One region of the Kitasatospora sp. NPDC091276 genome, then DNA from elsewhere that is predicted to be linked to it. Evidence: riboswitches for the same ligand, from Rfam matches in the RefSeq annotation. Region 1 holds a riboswitch; the other holds the start of a gene.

Region 1 (8,948 bases):
CGCCGTCGTGCAGCAGCCAGGCGCCGAGCACCAGCGCGGCACCGGCCGCCAGGGTGCCCGGCCACGGGCTCCTGCTCTGCTGGACGCCCACGGGCGCTCCCCTCTACCGACGGATTCCCGATCCTGGGAGTTTCCTGGGAAACAATTCAATCGGATCGGACCTTAAAGCACGTCCACACGATGGGCGTAATGACACCCCCCGATCGGCAGGGCAACCGCCCGAATCCGTGCACCCCGTGGGCATCCGGTGACGGAACGCGACGGCCGTTCCCCAGGGGAAGGCGCCACCGGAACGCCTCGGTACGAGCTTCGACGGCGCGGGGGGCCTGTCCGGTTGCGTCAATCGGGCGATCGATGACGACCGCCAGTGGCGCCTGGCCGACCGATCGAGCCCAGCTGCCATGCTGACCCGGTCACGGGTTCTATCACCCCACTTGTCCGACCGGATTTCCGCACGCCTGTACGCCTGCCGAACGCCTCATGAACGGAGTGACCATGGCCGCTCTCTCACGCCGCACCCTGCTGGCCGCCGGTGCGGCCTCCGCCGCCACCCTGGCGACCGGCTGCGGAAGCAACAGCGCCGACAAGCCGATGGTCGGTTCAGCCGTTCCCCCCACCGGCGCGGCCGTCGACCAGAGTTCCGACCCCGCCGACGCCACCGAGCAGCAGGCCGTCCTGATCGGCGACGGCTCCACCTCCGACACCGGGGCCCAGCCCCACCAGCCCACCCCCGAGCGGCTCAAGGCCGGCGAACGGCCGCCGCAGTTCGTGGTCTTCTCCTGGGACGGCGCCGGCGAACTCGACAACGGACTGTTCGCCCGCTTCCGCCGGCTGGCGCAGGAGCACAACGCCTCGATGACCTTCTTCCTCAGCGGCCTCTACCTGCTGCCCGAGTCCAAGAAGGACCTCTACCGCCCCCCGCAGCACAAGGTCGGCGCCTCCGAGATCGGCTACCTCACCGACCAGCACATCCACGACACCCTGGAGAACGTGCACGCGGCCTGGCTGGAGGGCCACGAGATCGGCACCCACTTCAACGGCCACTTCTGCGGCGACACCGGCGTCGGCAAGTGGTCCCCGGAGGAGTGGGACAGCGAGATCCAGCAGGCCATGGACTTCGTGACGAACTGGCGCACCAACACCGGCTTCACCGACCTGCCGGCGCTGCCCTTCGACTACCGCAGGGAGCTGATCGGCAGCCGCACCCCCTGCCTGGAGGGCCAGCGCAACCTGCTGCCCACCGCGGTCAAGCGCGGCTGGCGCTACGACAGCAGCGGCAACGGCACCCAGGTGTGGCCGCAGAAGATCCAGGGCGGTGCGCTCTGGGACCTCCCGCTGCAGTCCATCCCCTTCCCCGGGCACACCTTCCAGGTGCTGTCGATGGACTACAACATCATGTACAACCAGTGCGGCCCCAACACCAAGGCCGACCCGGCGCTCTACCCGGGCTTCCAGGCCCAGGCCCGCGACTCCTACCTGCTGGGATTCGACCGCACCTACAACGGCAACCGGGCGCCGTACGTCATCGGCAACCACTTCGAGGAGTGGAACGGCGGCATCTACATGAACGCCGTCGAGGACGTGCTCCGGACGATCGCGGACAAGCCGGAGGTCCGGCTGGTCTCGTTCCGCCAACTGGTGGACTGGCTGGACGCCCAGGACCAGGCGGTGCTGCGCAAGCTCCAGGGCCTCGCCCCGGGCCAGGCGCCGACCGGCGGCTGGGAGGCCTTCCTCGGCACCCCCGGGGCACCGCCGGTGCCCTCCGCCGCCGCTGCCGGCTGACCCTCAGGACCTGGCCCGGACCCGGCCGGCGAGCAGCGCCCCCAGCAGCGCCACGCCGGCCATGGCCAGCAGGATCACCGCGAACGCCCCGGGCGAGCCGGCGGCCCCGGACGAGGCGGTGGCCCCGGCGCCCTCGTGGGCGGCGGCGAGCGAGCCGCCGCCCAGCACCGCGAACATCACCCCCGCCAGGCCCGTCAGCAGGACGTTGCCCAGCGCGTCGCTCATCTGCAGGGCCGCCGAGTTCACCCCGGCGTCCTCCGGCGCGGAGAGCTTCATCATCAGCACGCTGACGCTCGCGACCGTCAGTCCCATCCCGATGCCGCCGACGCCCCAGGCCACCGCCGCCACCCAGGCCGGCACCGCCGGGACCAGCACCAGCGCGGCGCCCGCGATCGCCACCGCGGTCAGCACGAACCCGCCCCGGATCATCGCCTCGCGGTAGCGCTCGGCTCCCGGCCGCCCCTGCAGCCAGGAGCCCAGCGCCCAGGTGAGCCCGCCGCTGGTCAGGGTGAGCCCCGACATCGTCGGCGAGAGGCCGCGCTCGGTGGTCATCATCAGCGGGACGAAGGCCTCGGCCCCGAGGAACGCCCCGGCCGCCAGTCCGCGCAGCAGGATCACCGCCGGCAGCCCCCGCCCGGCCCGCAGGGTCCGCTCGGGCAACAGCCCCAGGACGGCCGGCACCAGCAGCGCCGCCCCGACGACCCCGGGGAGCAGCCCGATCAGGTCGTGCCGCCCGCCCGCGTACTGCAGCAGGCCGGCACCGAGCGCCGCCATCGCGGCCAGCAGGGTGCGCCGGCGGTCGAAGTCCGAGCCCCTGGCCACCGGGTGCTCCCGCTCGGAGCGGGTCAGCGCGGGGCCCATCACGGCCAGCGGCAGCAGGATCAGCACCGGCACGGCCAGGAACACCCAGCGCCAGCCGAGGTGCTGGGTGATCGCGCCGGAGACCAGCGGCCCGATGATCGAGGGCAGCACCCAGGCCGAGGAGAAGGCCGCGAACACCGCCGGCCGCAGCCGCTCCGGGTAGGCCCGGCCGACCACCACGTACAGCGCGACGATCACCAGCCCGCCGCCCAGGCCCTGGATCGCCCGCCCGGCCACGAACACCCACATGCCCGGCGCCGTCCCGGCCACCACCAGGCCCACCCCGAACACCGCGATGCCGGTGAACAGCGGCTGCATCGGCCCGCGCCGGTCGCACCACTGCCCGGAGACGACCAGCGCGAACAGCGTGGTGGTGAAGTAGCCGGAGAAGGCGAAGGCGTACAGCCCGATGCCGTTCAGCTGGCGGGCCGCGGTCGGCATCGCGGTGTTGACGGCGGTCGCCTCGAAGGCGATCACCAGGACCACCGACACGATCCCCAGCGTCAGAGCGCGGTAGCGGCCGCTGAGGACCCCGCCCCCGGGGTCGAGTTCGGAGGGTATCGAGGCGGGGTCGACCGAGGTGGGGGAGGCAGTGGTCATACGTAACATCGTAAGGGCCGTCTGCCTTCATGACCCCTGACCCGAGTCGGTGACCAGCTAGGTCGCTGGGCCTAGGACCGGGGTCGGGGGAAGGGCGGGCGAAGCTCAGGCGGCGGTCAGTGGAGCACCTTCAGGCCGACCACGCCGGAGACGATGAGCAGCAGGCAGCCGATCCGGGCCGCCGTCACCGCGTCCCCCAGGACGGCCATGCCGTAGAGCGCGGTGCCGACCGCACCGATGCCGACCCAGACCGCGTAGCCGGTGCCGATCGGAATGGTGCGCATCGCGTACGCCAGCCCGCCCATGCTCAGCAGCAGGGCCACACCGAAGACGAGGCTGGGGGTGAGCCGGGAAAAGCCCTTGGACGACTCCAGGGCCACCGCCCACACGGTCTCCAGGACACCCGAGATGATCAGAACGAGCCATGCCATGACGGCCTACCTCCGCAGTCCACAGCGGCCGGATTGCCGCTGAACTGCGCCGTCTTGTCGTCACCGGGTACGACGCGCTCGTCCGGGGCGGCCGGGCAACCGACCACCTGGTTCCGACCGTAGCACAAGCCGCCATACAGAATTTACATTCCGCCGTTGACGGCCCCCCGCGCATTCCGCCACTATGAATTCACTGGCCGTGTGCCCGAGTGGCTTAGGGAACCGTCTGCAAAGCGGTGTACACGGGTTCGATTCCCGTCATGGCCTCGCCGGAAATGGAATTGCCGGTCGACATTCCGTCGACCGGCAATTCCTGTTTCCGGTATTTCCGGGACGGTCGGCCGAAGTCGCCGCCCCCGGCCGTCAGACCGCGACCGCGTCCTCCGGCCGGATCGGCAGCCGGCCGACCGGCAGGCCGGTGGCCGCCCGGACGGCGGCGGCCACGGCCGCCGGGGCGACCACCGCGGGGGCGGCGCTGACCGCCTTGGCCCCGAAGGTGGCGACCACGTCCCGCTCCTCCAGCAGGGCGGCGATGCGCACCTGCGGGGTGTCCAGCGCGGTGGGCAGCCGGTAGCCGGTGAGCGAGGGGTTCAGCAGCACGCCGCCCTCGGTGCGCAGGTCCTCCAGCAGCGCCAGGCCGACGCCCTGGGCCACGCCCGCCTCGATCCGGTCCTCGATCTGCCGCGGGTTCAGCGCCCGGCCGACGTCCTGGGCGACCGTCATCTCGACCACCCGGACGGCGCCCAGCTCGATGTCCACGTCCACCACCGCGCGCATCGCGCAGAACGCGATCGACACGAAGGCGTCGCCCTGCCCGGACTCGTCCAGCGGTTCGGTGGGGTGCGGGCGGCACTGGGCCGTCGCCCAGAGCTCCTTGCCCTCCAGCGCCTCGGCGACCGGCATGCCGAGCACCCCGTCGTACGAGGTGATCTTGCCGTCGGCGATCTGCAGCAGTTCCACCGACATCCCGAAGTTGGCGGCGATCGGCTGGAGCAGCTGGTGGCGGACCATCAGCGCGGCGCGCTCGACGGCGCCGCCGGAGACCCAGGTGTGCCGGCCCCGGGCGGAGGGACCGGCGATGGACTGGTCGCTGTCGGCCGGCGCGATGTACACCTCGCTGACGCCCAGCACGGTCTGCACGATCTGCCGGGCCAGCGTGGCGAAGCCCTGTCCGGAGTCGACGGCCGCGCAGATCACCGTGGCGTGGTCGCCGCTGACCCGCACGGTGGCGGTGGAGACCTCGTCCTCGCCCTCGGCGCCGAGCATGTGCACCATGCCGACGGCGTAGCCGATCCCGCGCCGCACCGCCGCCGGGTCGCCGGCCCCACCGGGCCCGCCCGGCAGCAGCCACTCGGCGTCCGGGTCGTCCACCGGCAGGGCCGGCAGCGGCTCGGCCGCGACGGCCTCCAGCAGCGCGCCGACCGGCGCCGGGCAGGTGACGGCCTGTCCGGTGGGCATCGGGTCGCCGGTGGCCATCGCGTTGCGGCGGCGGATCTCCACCGGGTCCACGCCGATCCGGGCGGCCAGCTGGTCCAGCTGCGACTCGTAGGCGAAGCAGGCCTGCAACGCGCCCTCGCCGCGCATCCGCCCGGCCGGCGGGTTGTTGGTGCGCACCGCCCAGGCGTCCACGAAGACGTTCGGGCAGACGTACGGGCCGACCGAGAAGGCGGTGGCGGCGGCCAGCGCCTCGGCGGAGACGTCCGCGTACGCGCCGCCGTCCAGCAGGATCTGCGCCTCGACCTTCACCAGGGTGCCCTCGGCGTCGGCGTGGTGGCGGTAGCGCAGCAGCGCGGGGTGGCGCGAGGGGTGGGTGTGGAAGGACTCCTCGCGGGTGAGGGTCATCTTCACCGGGCGGCCGGTGCGCAGCGCCAGCAGCGCCAGGGTGACCTGGAAGGAGAGGTCCTCGCGGTCGGTGGTGGCCCCGGGCACGCCGGTGACCACCAGCCGGACCCGGTCGGGCTCCAGGCCGAGGCAGGCGGCGGTGCGGTCGCGGTCGCCGTGCGGGTCGGTGGAGGACAGGTGCAGTTCGACGCCGCCGTCCGGGCGCGGCACGGCCAGCCCGGCCTCGGCCCCGAGCGGGGCCGGGTCCTGACGGCCGACCTGGTAGAGGCCCTCGATGATGATCTCGCCGGCCGCGTCCGGGTCCCCGGTGCGCAGCGGCAGGTGGCGGAACAGGTTGCCGTCCGGGTGCAGCGACGGGGCGGTGAAGGCCTGCTCGGGGTCGGTGACGGCCTCCAGCGGCTCGTAGTCGACCGCGATCAGACCGACCGCCAGCCGGGCGGTGTCCGGGTGGTCGGCGGCCACCGCGGCGATCGGCTCGCCGTGGTGGCGCACCACGCCCGCGGCCAGCACCGGCCGGTCGGCGACGATCGGCCCGGCCGGGGCGCCGTCCGGGGTTCCGTCCGGGCCGGGCGGCAGGTCGGCGGCGGTGACCACGGCGTGCACGCCGGGCAGCGCGAGCGCGGCCGCGGTGTCGATGCCCCTGATCCGGGCGTGCGGGTGCGGCGAGCGCAGCACCGCGCCCCAGAGCAGCCCCTCGGCCCACAGGTCGGCCGCGTACGGGTAGATGCCGAGCGCCTTGGGCAGCGCGTCGCTGCGCAGCGGTGAGCTGCCCAGGCCGAACGGCTCCGGTGCGCCGCCCTCGCCGCCGTCCTGCTGGAGTGCTGCGCCGATGTCGGTAGGCGACGTCATGATGCGTGGTCGTCCTCGGGGAGCCGGATGCCGTGGGCGGGGGTGGCGCCGTACGGGACGCCGGCCGGGGCGGTGCCGCCGGCCGGAGCGCCGTGCGGGGGCGTGGCGACGTACGGCGTGCCGTGCGGGGGCGTGCCGTCGAAGGCGGCCCCGGGCAGCGGCGTGCCGTGCGCGGGGGTGGGTTCGTAGACCGGGGCGTCGTACCCGGCGTCGTAGCCGTTCTGCTGCGGGTAGCCGCCGGGCACGTAGGTGCCGTGGGCGGGGGTGCCCTGGTACGGCTGCTCGGGGTAGCCCTGGGGCGGGTAGTACACCTGGTCGTCGGTGGTCTGGGCGGGGATGCCCTGGACCGGCGTCAGGACGGCGGTGTCGTACACGCCGGTGTCGTAGCCGCCCTGGCCGTCGCCGTACGGCTGGTCGGTGCCGGCCGGGGGCTGCTCGGCGGGCGGCTGCGGGACGTGCTCGATCCAGGCGTCGGAGTCGGCGTAGACCGGCGGTTCGGCGGCCGGCTCCGGTCCGGCGGCCGCTTCCCCGGCGGGCTGTTCGGCGGGCTGTCCCGCGACCGGGGCGGCGGCCTGGGCGGCGGCCGGAGAGGCCGCCTCCTCCGTCTCCTCGGCGTCCTCGGCGCGCGCGTCGGCGATGCTCTGGACGGCGGCCAGCACGCCGCGGTAGCCGGTGCAGCGGCAGAGGTTGCCGCAGAGCGCCTGGCGGGCCTCGACCTCGGTCGGGCGGTGGTTGCGCTGGAGCAGGTCGTGCACCGCCATCGCCATGCCGGGGGTGCAGTAGCCGCACTGCACCGCGCCGGACTCGGCCAGCGCCTGCTGGACGTCGCTCGCGCCGCCGGCGGCCGACAGGCCCTCGACGGTGTTGATCTCGCTGTCGGCGGCCAGCGCGGCGGGCACCAGGCAGCCGGCCACCAGCTGGCCGTCCACCTGCACCGAGCAGGCCCCGCACTCGCCCTGCTCGCAGCCGTCCTTGGCACCGGCCAGGCCGAGCCGCTCGCGCAGCACGTAGAGCAGGCTCTCGCCGATCCAGGCGTCGGTGACGGGCCGTTCGAAACCGTTGACCCGCAAGGTGTACGAGGCACACGGGCGCAGCTCGCGGCTGACCTGCGGGGTGAGGCCGAGCGGGTCGGCGTCGAGGGTCTCGATGGGGTCTGTGGTCACTTCAGCGCCCTTCCCAGTGCCCGTCGGGCCAGCACCGATACGGTACGCCGCAGCCGAACGGCGGCCGCGCTCGGCCCCTCGGTCACGGCCTCCCAGGCGCCTTCGGCGCCGTAGCTGTCGGGGACGCAGGCGGTGGCCACGTACTCGCCGAAGGCGGCGGTCGCGGCCGGGTCGATCTCCCGGCTGCCGTCCCAGTCGATGCAGCCGGCGACCCAGGCCTCGGCCTCCAGCGGGCGCAGCGGCACCGGTGCGACGGCGCCGACCGCGCAGCGCACGGCGCGCCGGGCGGGGTCGAGGACCAGCGCGACGGAGGCGGTGGCGCGGGCCGGGCCGCTGCGGCCGGTGGCCTTGAGGAAGACCTGCGGGGCGTGCAGCAGCGGGACGCGCACCCAGGTGAGGAGTTCGCCGGGGCGCACCGGGTCGAGGCCGGTGAGCAGGTGACTGACCGGCACCTCGCGGCTGGCGCCGGCCCGGGCGAGGGTGACGCTGGCCTCCAGGGCGGTGAGCACCGGGAGGGTGTCGCCGGCCGGGGCGGCGGTGACGATGTTGCCGCCGAGGGTGCCGACGTTGCGGACCTGCGGCGGGCCGGCGGTGCGGGCGGCGTCCGCGAGCGCGGGGATGAGCGCGGCGAAGTCGGGGCGGTCCATCCGGGCGTGGGTGAGTCCGGCGCCGAGGACGGCGGTGCCGCCGTCCTCGTAGCGCCAGCCGCGCAGTTCGGTGATCCGGCCGAGGCCGACCAGGGCGGCGGGGCGTAGCCGTCCGGCGTTGACGGCTTCCATCAGGTCGGTGGCTCCGGCCACCGGTACCGCGGCCGGGGTGGCGGCCAGCGCGTCGACGGCCTCGTCGAGGGAGGCCGGCAGCATGATCGTCCGGTTCACCTGGGTCCCACCGTGCTCCACTTGCTCATCGATCGGCTGCCGCCCGCGGCCTTCGGCCGTGGTGTCCGCGTCAGCAGCCCGGCCTGGCCCGTAGGGTACGGGCGATCGGGCCGGGTTGGGCAACTCTGGCACACAATGCTCGATGATCATTTCGGGGCAGGTGAACGGGACTGCCCGATTGGGACGGATACCGGGCGGTATCTGCCCCGGCCCGAACCGGACCAGGGCAGATGTTCATCTGTTCTTGACGTCAGATGACCACTCAGAAGTTCCCGCCGGAACGAGTCCGTCGCGCTCAGCGCACCGGCGGCGGGCCCTCGATCGGCCGGCCGGCCACCCCGGGCCAGCGCTGCCAGGGGTGCGGGCCGTCCGCCGGGCGGTACTCCACGCCGAGCGCGTCCAGCACCTTCAGGTGCGCCTCCAGCCGGTGCTGGAAGCCGGCGTAGTCGCGCTCGGCCGGATCGGTGGGCAGGTCGGACCAGGCGACCTCCGCGAAGGCCACCAACCGGGGGAAGGCCCGGTAGTCGATGTCCCGGGCGCTG
Region 2 (8,948 bases), on a different contig from region 1:
GAGCCCGTCGAACTGCACGACGGCACCGAGCTCGCCGAAGCCGTGCGGCACGCCTTCGACCTCACCGGCCGGCCGCCGCTGCGCGCCACCCTGTTCACCCACGGCCCGGCCGAACACACCCTGCTCCTGCTGCTCCACCACATCGCGAGCGACGGCGCCTCCACCACCCCGCTGGTCCGCGACCTGTCCGCCGCCTACACCGCCCGGCTGGCCGGCCGCGCACCGGAACTCCCGGCGCCCGCCGTGCAGTTCGCCGACCACACGGCCTGGCAGCGGCAGCTGCTCGGCACCGCCGAGGCGCCCAGCCCGCTCGCCGCGCGGCAGTCGGAGTACTGGCGCACCGCCCTGGCCGGCCTGCCCGACCAGCTGGAACTGCCCACCGACCGCCCGCGCCCCGTCGTCGCCGGCCACCACGGCGCCACCGTGCCCTTCACCCTCGACGCCGAGGCCCACGCCGCCCTCGCCGCGCTCGCCCGGGCGGCCGGCGGCACCGTCTTCATGGCCGTCCAGGCCGGACTCGCCGCCCTGCTCACCCGGCACGGCTGCGGCACCGACATCCCCGTCGGCACCCCGGTCGCCGGCCGCGACGACCCCGAGACCGCCGACCTGGTCGGCTACTTCGTCAACTCCGTGGTCCTGCGCACCGACACCTCGGGCGACCCGACCTTTCGCGAGCTGCTCGGCAAGGTCAGAGGCACCGTCCTCGCCGCCCACGAGCACGCCGACCTGCCCTTCGACCGTCTGGTCGAGGAGCTCAACCCGCCGCGCTCCCTCGCCCGCCACCCGCTGTTCCAGGTGATGCTCGCCTGGCAGAGCCGCCCCGACGAGCCCCACCCGCTGGGCGGCGGCCTCACCGCCCGGATCGCCGCCGTCCCCAGCGGCACCGCCAAGTTCGACCTCACCCTCAACGCGGGCGAGCTCCCCGACGGCGGCATCGGCGGCTTCCTGGAGTACCGCACCGACCTCTTCGACGCCGCCACCGTCGAAGGGCTCGCCACCCGCCTCGCCCGGCTGCTCGCCGCCGCCGCCACCGCCCCCGACACCGCGATCGGCCGGCTCCCGCTGATCGGCGAGGAGGAGCGGCTGCGCGCCCTCGTCGAGTGGAACGGCACCCCGTACACGTCGGCTCCGCACACGTCGGCCCCGCACGCCTCGGCCCCGGACGCCACCCTGGCCGGGCTGTTCGAGGCCGCCGCCGCCGCCAACCCGCGGGCCGTCGCCGTCAGTTGCGGTGACGATCAGCTCGACTACACCGAACTCGCCGCCCGCGCCGACCGCTTGGCCCGACTGCTGGCCGCCAACGGCATCGGCCCCGGCACCATCGTCGCCCTCGCCCTGCCGCGCTCGCTCGAACTCGTCGTCGCCCTCCTCGCGGTGGCCAAGTCCGGCGCCGCCTACCTGCCGCTCGACCCCGACTACCCGGCCGACCGCCTCGCCTACATGCTGGCCGACGCCGCCCCCGCCGCCCTGCTCACCGACCGCGCCACCGCGCCCCGGCTGCCCGCCCACCAGGTGCCCCAACTGCTCGTCGACGGACCGGAGTCGGCCACCCACCCGGCCACCCCGCTGGCCCAGCACGAGCGCACCCGCCCGCTGCGCGCCGAGGACACCGCCTACGTCATCTACACCTCCGGCTCCACCGGCCGGCCCAAGGGCGTCCCCGTCACCCACCACAACGTGGTCCGGCTGTTCAGCTCCACCGACCACTGGTTCGGCTTCGGCGCCGACGACGTCTGGACCCTCTTCCACTCCTACGCCTTCGACTTCTCCGTCTGGGAGCTGTGGGGGGCCCTGCTGCACGGCGGACGCCTGGTCGTCGTCCCGCACCTGGTCAGCCGCGACCCGGCGGCCTTCCTCGACCTGCTCGCCCGCGAACGCGTCACCGTGCTCAACCAGACCCCGTCCGCCTTCTACCAGCTCAGCGCCGCCGACCGGGACCGCCCCGGATCCGAACTCGCCCTGCGCTACGTGGTGTTCGGCGGCGAGGCGCTCGAACTGGCCCGGCTCGACGACTGGTACGCCCGCCACCCGGAGGACGCGCCCACCCTGGTCAACATGTACGGCATCACCGAGACCACCGTGCACGTCTCCTACATCGCCCTCGACCGGGCCACCGCCGCCGCCGGAAGCAGCAGCACCATCGGCGTCAACATCCCCGACCTGCGGGTCTACGTCCTGGACCAGCACCTCCAGCCCGTCCCGCCCGGCGTCACCGGCGAGATGTACGTCGCCGGGGCCGGCCTGGCCCGCGGCTACCTCGGCCGCCCCGACCTCACCGCCGGACGCTTCGTCGCCGACCCGTACGCCGAACTGTTCGGCGAACGGGGCACCCGGATGTACCGCTCCGGCGACCTCGCCCGCCGCCGCGCCGACGGCGTCCTGGAGTACTTCGGGCGCGCCGACCAGCAGGTGAAGCTGCGCGGCTTCCGGATCGAACTCGGTGAGATCGAGGCCGTGCTGGCCGCCCACCCGGGCGTCGCCGACGCCGCCGTGGTCGTCCGCGAGGACGCCCCGGGCGACAAGCGACTGGTCGGCTACGCGGTCACCACGGCGAGCCCCGAGGACCCGAGCGCCGTCGCCGCCCCCACCCCCGAGGACCTGCGCGCCCACGCCGCCGCCGAACTGCCCGCCCACATGGTGCCCTCCGCCGTCGTCCTGCTCGACCGGCTGCCGCTCACCGCCAACGGCAAGCTCGACCGCCGCGCCCTGCCCGCCCCCGACGCGCCCGCCACCGGGGCCGGACGCCCGCCGCGCACCCCGCGCGAACAGCAGCTGTGCGAACTCTTCGCCGAGGTGCTGGGCGTCGCGGCGGTCGGCGTCGACGACGACTTCTTCGCCCTCGGCGGCCACTCGCTGCTGGTCGTCCGCCTCGCCGGGCGGATCCGCGAACTGCTCGGCCTGGACGTCGGCATCGGCACCCTGTTCCAGTCGCCCACCGTCGCCGCCCTCGACACGGCCCTGGCGGCCGGCTCGCAGAGCGCCGACGCGCTGGACGTCCTGCTCCCGCTGCGGCCCGCCGCGCCCGGACGCCGTACCCCGCTGTTCGCCGTCCACCCCGCCGGCGGCCTCAGCTGGTGCTACACCGGCCTGATCCGCCACCTGCCCGCCGACCTGCCGATCTACGGCCTCCAGGCCCAGGGCGTCGGCGCGGCCACGGCGGCCCGGCCCCTGCCGCAGACCCTGGACGAGCTGGCCGCGCACTACGTCGACCGGCTGCGCGAGGTCCAGCCCGAGGGCCCGTACCGGCTGCTCGGCTGGTCCACCGGCGGGATCATCGCGCACGCCGTCGCCGTCCGGCTCCAGGACCTCGGCCACGCGGTCGAGTTGCTCGCGATCCTGGACGCCTACCCCGCCGAGGGCTTCCGCGACCTGCCCGTCCCCGACCAGGCCGAGGCGCTGGAGGCGCTGCTCACCATGGGCGGCTACGGCCCCGAGGACCTCGCCGGGCGGCCACTCGAACTCGCCGCCGTCACCGAGCTGCTGCGCCGCGAGGGCAGCCCGCTCGCCGGACTCGACGACGCCACCGTGGCCGCCCTCAACCGGATCTACCTCAACACCAACCACCTCGTCCGCGGCCACGACCACCGCCCCTTCGACGGCGACGTGCTGTTCTTCCGCGCCACCGTCGACACCATCGACGAGACCCTGGTGCCCGAACTCTGGACCCCGTACGTGTCCGGCCGCATCGACAACACCGACGTCGCCTGCTCGCACAAGGACATGACCCTGCCCGCCCCGATCGCGCACATCGCCCGCGTGATCACCGACCACCTGGAGAAGTCCTCCGATGAGTGACGCCCCCGCCAACCCCTTCGACGGCGACGGCGAGTTCCTCGCCCTCGTCAACGACCAGGGCCAGCACTCGCTCTGGCCGGCCTTCGCCGCCGTCCCGGCCGGCTGGAACGTCTCCCACGGCCCGTGCGAGCGCGCCGACGCCGTGCAGTGGATCACCGCCCACTGGACCGACCTGTGACCCCTCCGGCCGTCGAGGCCGCCCCGGCGCGCCCCCTGCTCGCGGGGCGCGCCGCGGTGGTCGTGGTCTACACCGCCGCGATGTGCATGAACGGCCTGGACTCGACCATCGTCAACCCCGCGCTGTTCACCATCGCCGAGGACTTCGGGCGGCCCGTCTCGGCCGCCAACGCCGTCGAGACGGCCTTCCTGGTCGGCCTCGCCGTCGGCCTGCCGGTGGCGGGCTGGCTCGGCGACCGGTTCGGCGTGAAACGGGTCTTCCTCGGCTCCCTGGCCGGGTTCACCCTCGCCTCCGCCCTGTGCGCCGCCGCCCCCGGCCTCGGCTCGCTCGCCGCCGCGCGGGCCGTCCAGGGCGTGGCCGGCGGGCTGCTCACCCCGGTCGGGATGACCCTGCTGTTCCGGGCCTTCGCCCCGCACGAGCGGGCCGGCCTGGGCCGGATCCTGATCGTCCCGACCGCCCTGATGCCCGCCCTCGGCCCGCCGCTCGGCGGCCTCCTGACCGAACACCTCTCCTGGCACTGGCTGTTCCTGGTCAACGTGCCGATCGGGGTCGCGGCCGTCGTGACCGGGCTCATCGGCCTGCGCGCGGCGGACGAGCCCCCGCCCGGGCGCTTCGACACCACCGGCTTCCTGCTCGCCACGCCCGGCCTCGGACTGCTCACCTACGCGCTCGGCTTCGGCCCGGCGCACGGCTGGTCCTCGCCGGGAGTGGCGCTCAGCGGCGTGGCCGGTCTCCTCCTGCTCGGCATCGCCGTGCGCCACCAACTCCGCGCCGCCGAACCGCTGGTGGACCTGCGGCAGCTCGCCGACCGCACCTTCGGCACCGCCACCTGGCTGGCCCTGCTCACCTCGGCCGGCCTGATGGGCGCCCTGTTCGTCCTCCCGCTGCTCTACCAGGCCGCCCTCGGGGCCTCGGCCCTCGACGCCGGGCTGAGCGTCTTCCCCGAGGCGATCGGCCTGATGGCCGCCTCCCAGGTGGTGGACCGCCTGCTGCCCCGGTTCGGCCCCCGCCGCCTCGCGCTGCCCGCGCTGCTGCTCGCCGCACTCGTCCTGGCCGCCCTCGGCTTCGCCGAGAACCCCTGGGCCGTAAGGGCGTTGATGTTCGCGGTCGGGCTCGTCCTGGGCACCGCCGTGCTCACCGTCCAGATCGCCGGCTTCGCCGACGTCCCCGGGCCCGCGATGGGCCGCGCCATGGGCCTGTTCACCATCGTCCGCACCCTCGGCGGCGCCCTCGGCATCGCCGCCACCGCCGCCCTCATCGGTGCCCTGGACACCGGCGGCGGCTCACCCGGCCCCTACCGCTTGGCCCTCCTGCTCACCGCCGCGCTGGTCGCCGCCGGCACCCTCCTCACCACCCGCCTCCCCCGGGAGGCGCCGGGACCACCCCCCGCCGACTGAACAGCCACGCCGCACCCCGCGATCGCGGGGTGCGGCGTCAGTTCGGTGGACGCGGCCTTCCGGGCTCAGGCGCTCGGCCAGAGGATCAGGTCGGGCAGGGCGTGCCGACGCGGCCGGTCGCCGAGGTCGGCGAGTGCGGTGCGGATGGCCCGGAGGTGTCCGACGGTCAGCTGCAGGGGCGGCTCGTCGGGCTGGTGGGTCGTGCGGATGGGGTAGTCGACGCCGGGGGTGCGGGTCATCTCGATGTGGCAGCCGAGCAGGTGCGTCACCGGGCGGCGTTCGGCGAAGTCGATCAGCCGGTCGACGGTGCGGGTGAAGGCCGGCCAGTCGTCGATGTAGAGGCGGCCCGGGTAGACGGTGTCGCCGGTGAGCAGCAGGCCCGTCCACGGGTCGTAGTAGGTGACGGCCGCCGGGTGGTGGCCCGGGGTGGCCAGGCATTCGAGCACCCGGCCGCCGCCCAGGTCCACCCGCGCGACGGCGTCCGGGTCCTGGTCGAAGCCGAAGTACGGCCAGGCCGTGGCCGGGTCGGCGCTGACCAGGGTCGTCGCGGGCCGGTCGGCGAACTGCCCGTCGCCCGCGACGTGGTCGCCGTGCGGGTGGGTGTGCAGGACGAGCAGTCCGTAGCCGTCGCGGGGGTGGTCGGCGAGCCATTGGTCGATGAGGCCGTCGACCACGGTGCGCAGCGGGAAGTACGCGGCGGAGGCGGTGGCCCCGGTGTCGATCAGGACCGCCCGCTCGCCCCCGAACAGCAGGAACAGGAACGGCGCCTCGTAGTCGACCGCCTTGTTCTGCCGCAGGATGACGGTGTGCTCGTCGTACGCGTGGACCTGGATGTCCGGGTCCGTGTTGTGCTTCGCGGACGGGGACCCGTGGATCCACCGCACGTCGAGCGGACGGGCGAGCGGGGCACCGGCGGCCATGACGTCTCCCTCGGTGCGTCGTCTTGGCGGGCCGGGTACGGCGCACATCTCGTCCGGGGCGGTCACCGGCGCGCCGCCACCGGGACGCTAGCACGCCCCCGTCGCGGCGCGCCGGTCCGCCGACCCGGTGGGGACCGTCAGGCACCCCCGAGCAGGTGCGCCAGCCCGTCCGCCAGCCCGCCGCGCCAACAGGCGTAGTCGTGGCCGCCGTTGAACTCGCGGTACGCGAGGTCGTAGCCGCGGGCGGTGAGGACGTCGCGCAGGTGGCGGTTCTGCGGGAGCAGCATCCACTCCTGGAGGCCGACCTCGACGTAGAACCGGGCCTCCCGCCTTTGCTCGCGGGCGAATTGGCGGGTCAGCCACTCACTGCCCTCGTCGAACTCGGTCTCGTCCGGCCACCAGAAGGAACCGGACTGGCAGAGCGCGCCGCCGAAGCGGTCGGGGCGCCGGAACGCGGCGAAGGCGGCGGTGAGGCCGCCCGCGCTCTGGCCGGCGATCACGGTGGCGGCCGGGTCGGTGGTGGTGCCGAACTCCGCCGCCGCCCAGGGGAGGAGGCGGTCGGCGAGGAGGTCGACGAAGGCCGGGTTGCAGCTGAGGTCGTCGGGTCGGCAGGGGCCCATGGTGTGGACGAGCAGGGCGACGGTGGGCGGGATGGCGCCGTCCGCCGCCAGGTTGTCGAGGGTGTCGCCGACCGACAGCACCTCGCCCCACATCTCGCCGTCCAGCAGCACGGCCACCGCGAACGGCCCGCCACCGGCGGAAGGCCCGCCCCCGGCGGGGAGGTGGACGTCCACCCGCCGCCCGGCCACCTCGTGGGCCACCGTCCGCCCGCGCGGCACGCCGTCGCGCCGCCGGACGTACGGCTGGGCGGGGGCGTCGGGCAGGCTGAGCACGGACGACGGGTGGCGCCCGTCGCGGGCGGGCAGCCGGGGGGCTGCGTCGTGCGGGTCGGGGCGGGCGTGGTCGAGGACGCGCAGCCAGTCCGCCCGGGCGGTGCCGGGGGCGTCCCCCCGGAACGGGTACAGCTGGTAGGACGCCCGGTGGTCGGCGCGCAGCCGGTAGGTGATCGACCAGCGGCCGTCGTCGCGGCGGGTCATCAGGTGCGGGGAGAGGTCGCCGTCGTGCCGGTCCTTGTCGGTGACGGTGTGCAGGAGAGCGAGCACGCCGTCGCACGACGCGTCCTCGTGCACGAAGGTGACCAGGCGGTAGGCGGGGTCGGCCGGATCGGGCTCGACGAGGGGAAGGGTTTCCATCTGCGGTACTCCTCGGGGAGGTTAAGCGGGGGTGCCCTTGCGGCCGAGCAGCACCCAGAGCAGGAAGGGGCCGCCGAGGACGGTGGTGACGATGCCGACCGGGATCTCCACCCCGCCGATCAGCACCCGCCCCACGGTGTCGGCGAGCACGACGAGGACGGCGCCGGTCAGTGCCGAGCCGAGGACCGGCACGCGCGCCGGCCCGGCCAGCCGTCCGGCGATCACGGGCGCGGCCAGCGCGACGAAGCCGACCGGCCCGCACACGCCGACGGCCAGCCCGGCCAGCGCGACGGCCAGCAGCAGGCAGCCGAGCCGGACCCGGCCCGGGTCGACGCCCAGCGAGGCGGCCACGCTGTCGTCGAAGCGCAGCACCGCCAGCCGCCGGGCCACCGCCAGCGCGAGCGGTACGAGCACGGCCAGCCCGATCAGGACCGGGGTGGCGACGGCGTAGTCCCGCCCGTTGAGACTTCCGGAGGTCCAGACGTACAGCGAACCGGCCGAGTTGAGCGAGCGGCGGGCGAGCGCGACCTGGATGACGGCCGAGGCGAGCGCGGACATCGCGAGGCCGACGACCAGCACCCGGTAGCCCTGCGCGCCGAGCCCGCCGGAGACCAGGGTGACGACCAGGACGGCGGCCAGCGCGCCGAGCGGGCCGGCCCACCAGGCGCCGAAGGTGCCGGAGACGGTGGCGGAGATCAGGACGGCGGCGGTGGCACCGTCGTTGACGCCGAGCAGTTCGGGGGTGGCGAGGCGGTTGCGGGCGAGGGTCTGGGTGAGGCAGCCGGCCAGGCCGAGGGCGGCGCCGGCGGCGAGCCCGGCGACGATCCGGCCGAGCCGGAACTTCTGCACCAGCAGCACGTCCAGCCGGTCGCCGTAGCCGAACACGGCCTGGAGCGTGCGGCCGAGGCCGAGTTCGCTCTGCCCGGCGTGGGCGGACACGACGACGACGGCGAGCAGCGCCGCGGCCAGGGCGAGCGAGGCGAGCAGCGCCCGGCGGGGGAGCAGCAGCGACCAGGCGCCGCGCCGCAGCACCAGGTCGGGTTTCGGCGCGGGCGGCTCGGACCGCCGGACGGGGGCGGGCTCGGCCGGGTCGGCCATGCCGAGCGCGGCGGTCCGGCGGGAGCGGACGATCGCGATCAGCGCGGGGGCGCCGACCAGGGAGACGATCACCGACACCGGCGCCTCGAACGGGCGGGCCACCACCCGGGCCAGCACATCGGCCCCGGTGAGCACGGCGGCACCGAACAGACCTGCGAGCACGGTGAGTTGCCCGACCCTGGGGCCGGCGACGGCCCGCGCCAGGAACCCGGCGAGCAGGCCGAGGAAGGAGATCGGGCCGGCCAGCGCGACGGCTGAGGCGGTCAGCAGGGTGACGGCGAAGGCGACCGCGGCCCGGGTGGCGCCG

The links. Region 1 has a riboswitch for guanidine ahead of AB0O19_RS16425 (SMR family transporter). Riboswitches for the same ligand answer to the same signal wherever they lie in the genome.
Region 2: another riboswitch for guanidine. It lies ahead of AB0O19_RS00190 (MBL fold metallo-hydrolase); the one in region 1 lies ahead of AB0O19_RS16425 (SMR family transporter).

Annotation. Positions count from the first base shown of each region.
Region 1 is NZ_JBFBFU010000011.1:192,342-201,289, forward strand. Features, by position in the region: gene AB0O19_RS16410 (class F sortase) at 1-91, opposite strand, end outside; gene AB0O19_RS16415 (hypothetical protein) at 496-1,782, shown strand; gene AB0O19_RS16420 (MFS transporter) at 1,786-3,243, opposite strand; gene AB0O19_RS16425 (SMR family transporter) at 3,360-3,674, opposite strand; guanidine-III (ykkC-III) riboswitch at 3,718-3,784, opposite strand; tRNA gene AB0O19_RS16430 (tRNA-Cys) at 3,870-3,941, shown strand; gene AB0O19_RS16435 (xanthine dehydrogenase family protein molybdopterin-binding subunit) at 4,038-6,365, opposite strand; partial or broken gene AB0O19_RS16440 ((2Fe-2S)-binding protein) at 7,001-7,447, opposite strand; gene AB0O19_RS16445 (FAD binding domain-containing protein) at 7,525-8,391, opposite strand; gene AB0O19_RS16450 (beta-N-acetylhexosaminidase) at 8,702-8,948, opposite strand, start outside.
Region 2 is NZ_JBFBFU010000001.1:38,761-47,708, forward strand. Features, by position in the region: gene AB0O19_RS00175 (amino acid adenylation domain-containing protein) at 1-3,795, shown strand, start outside; gene AB0O19_RS00180 (MbtH family protein) at 3,788-3,973, shown strand; gene AB0O19_RS00185 (DHA2 family efflux MFS transporter permease subunit) at 3,970-5,370, shown strand; gene AB0O19_RS00190 (MBL fold metallo-hydrolase) at 5,436-6,290, opposite strand; guanidine-III (ykkC-III) riboswitch at 6,303-6,363, opposite strand; gene fes (enterochelin esterase) at 6,428-7,543, opposite strand; gene fhuB (Fe(3+)-hydroxamate ABC transporter permease FhuB) at 7,565-8,948, opposite strand, start outside.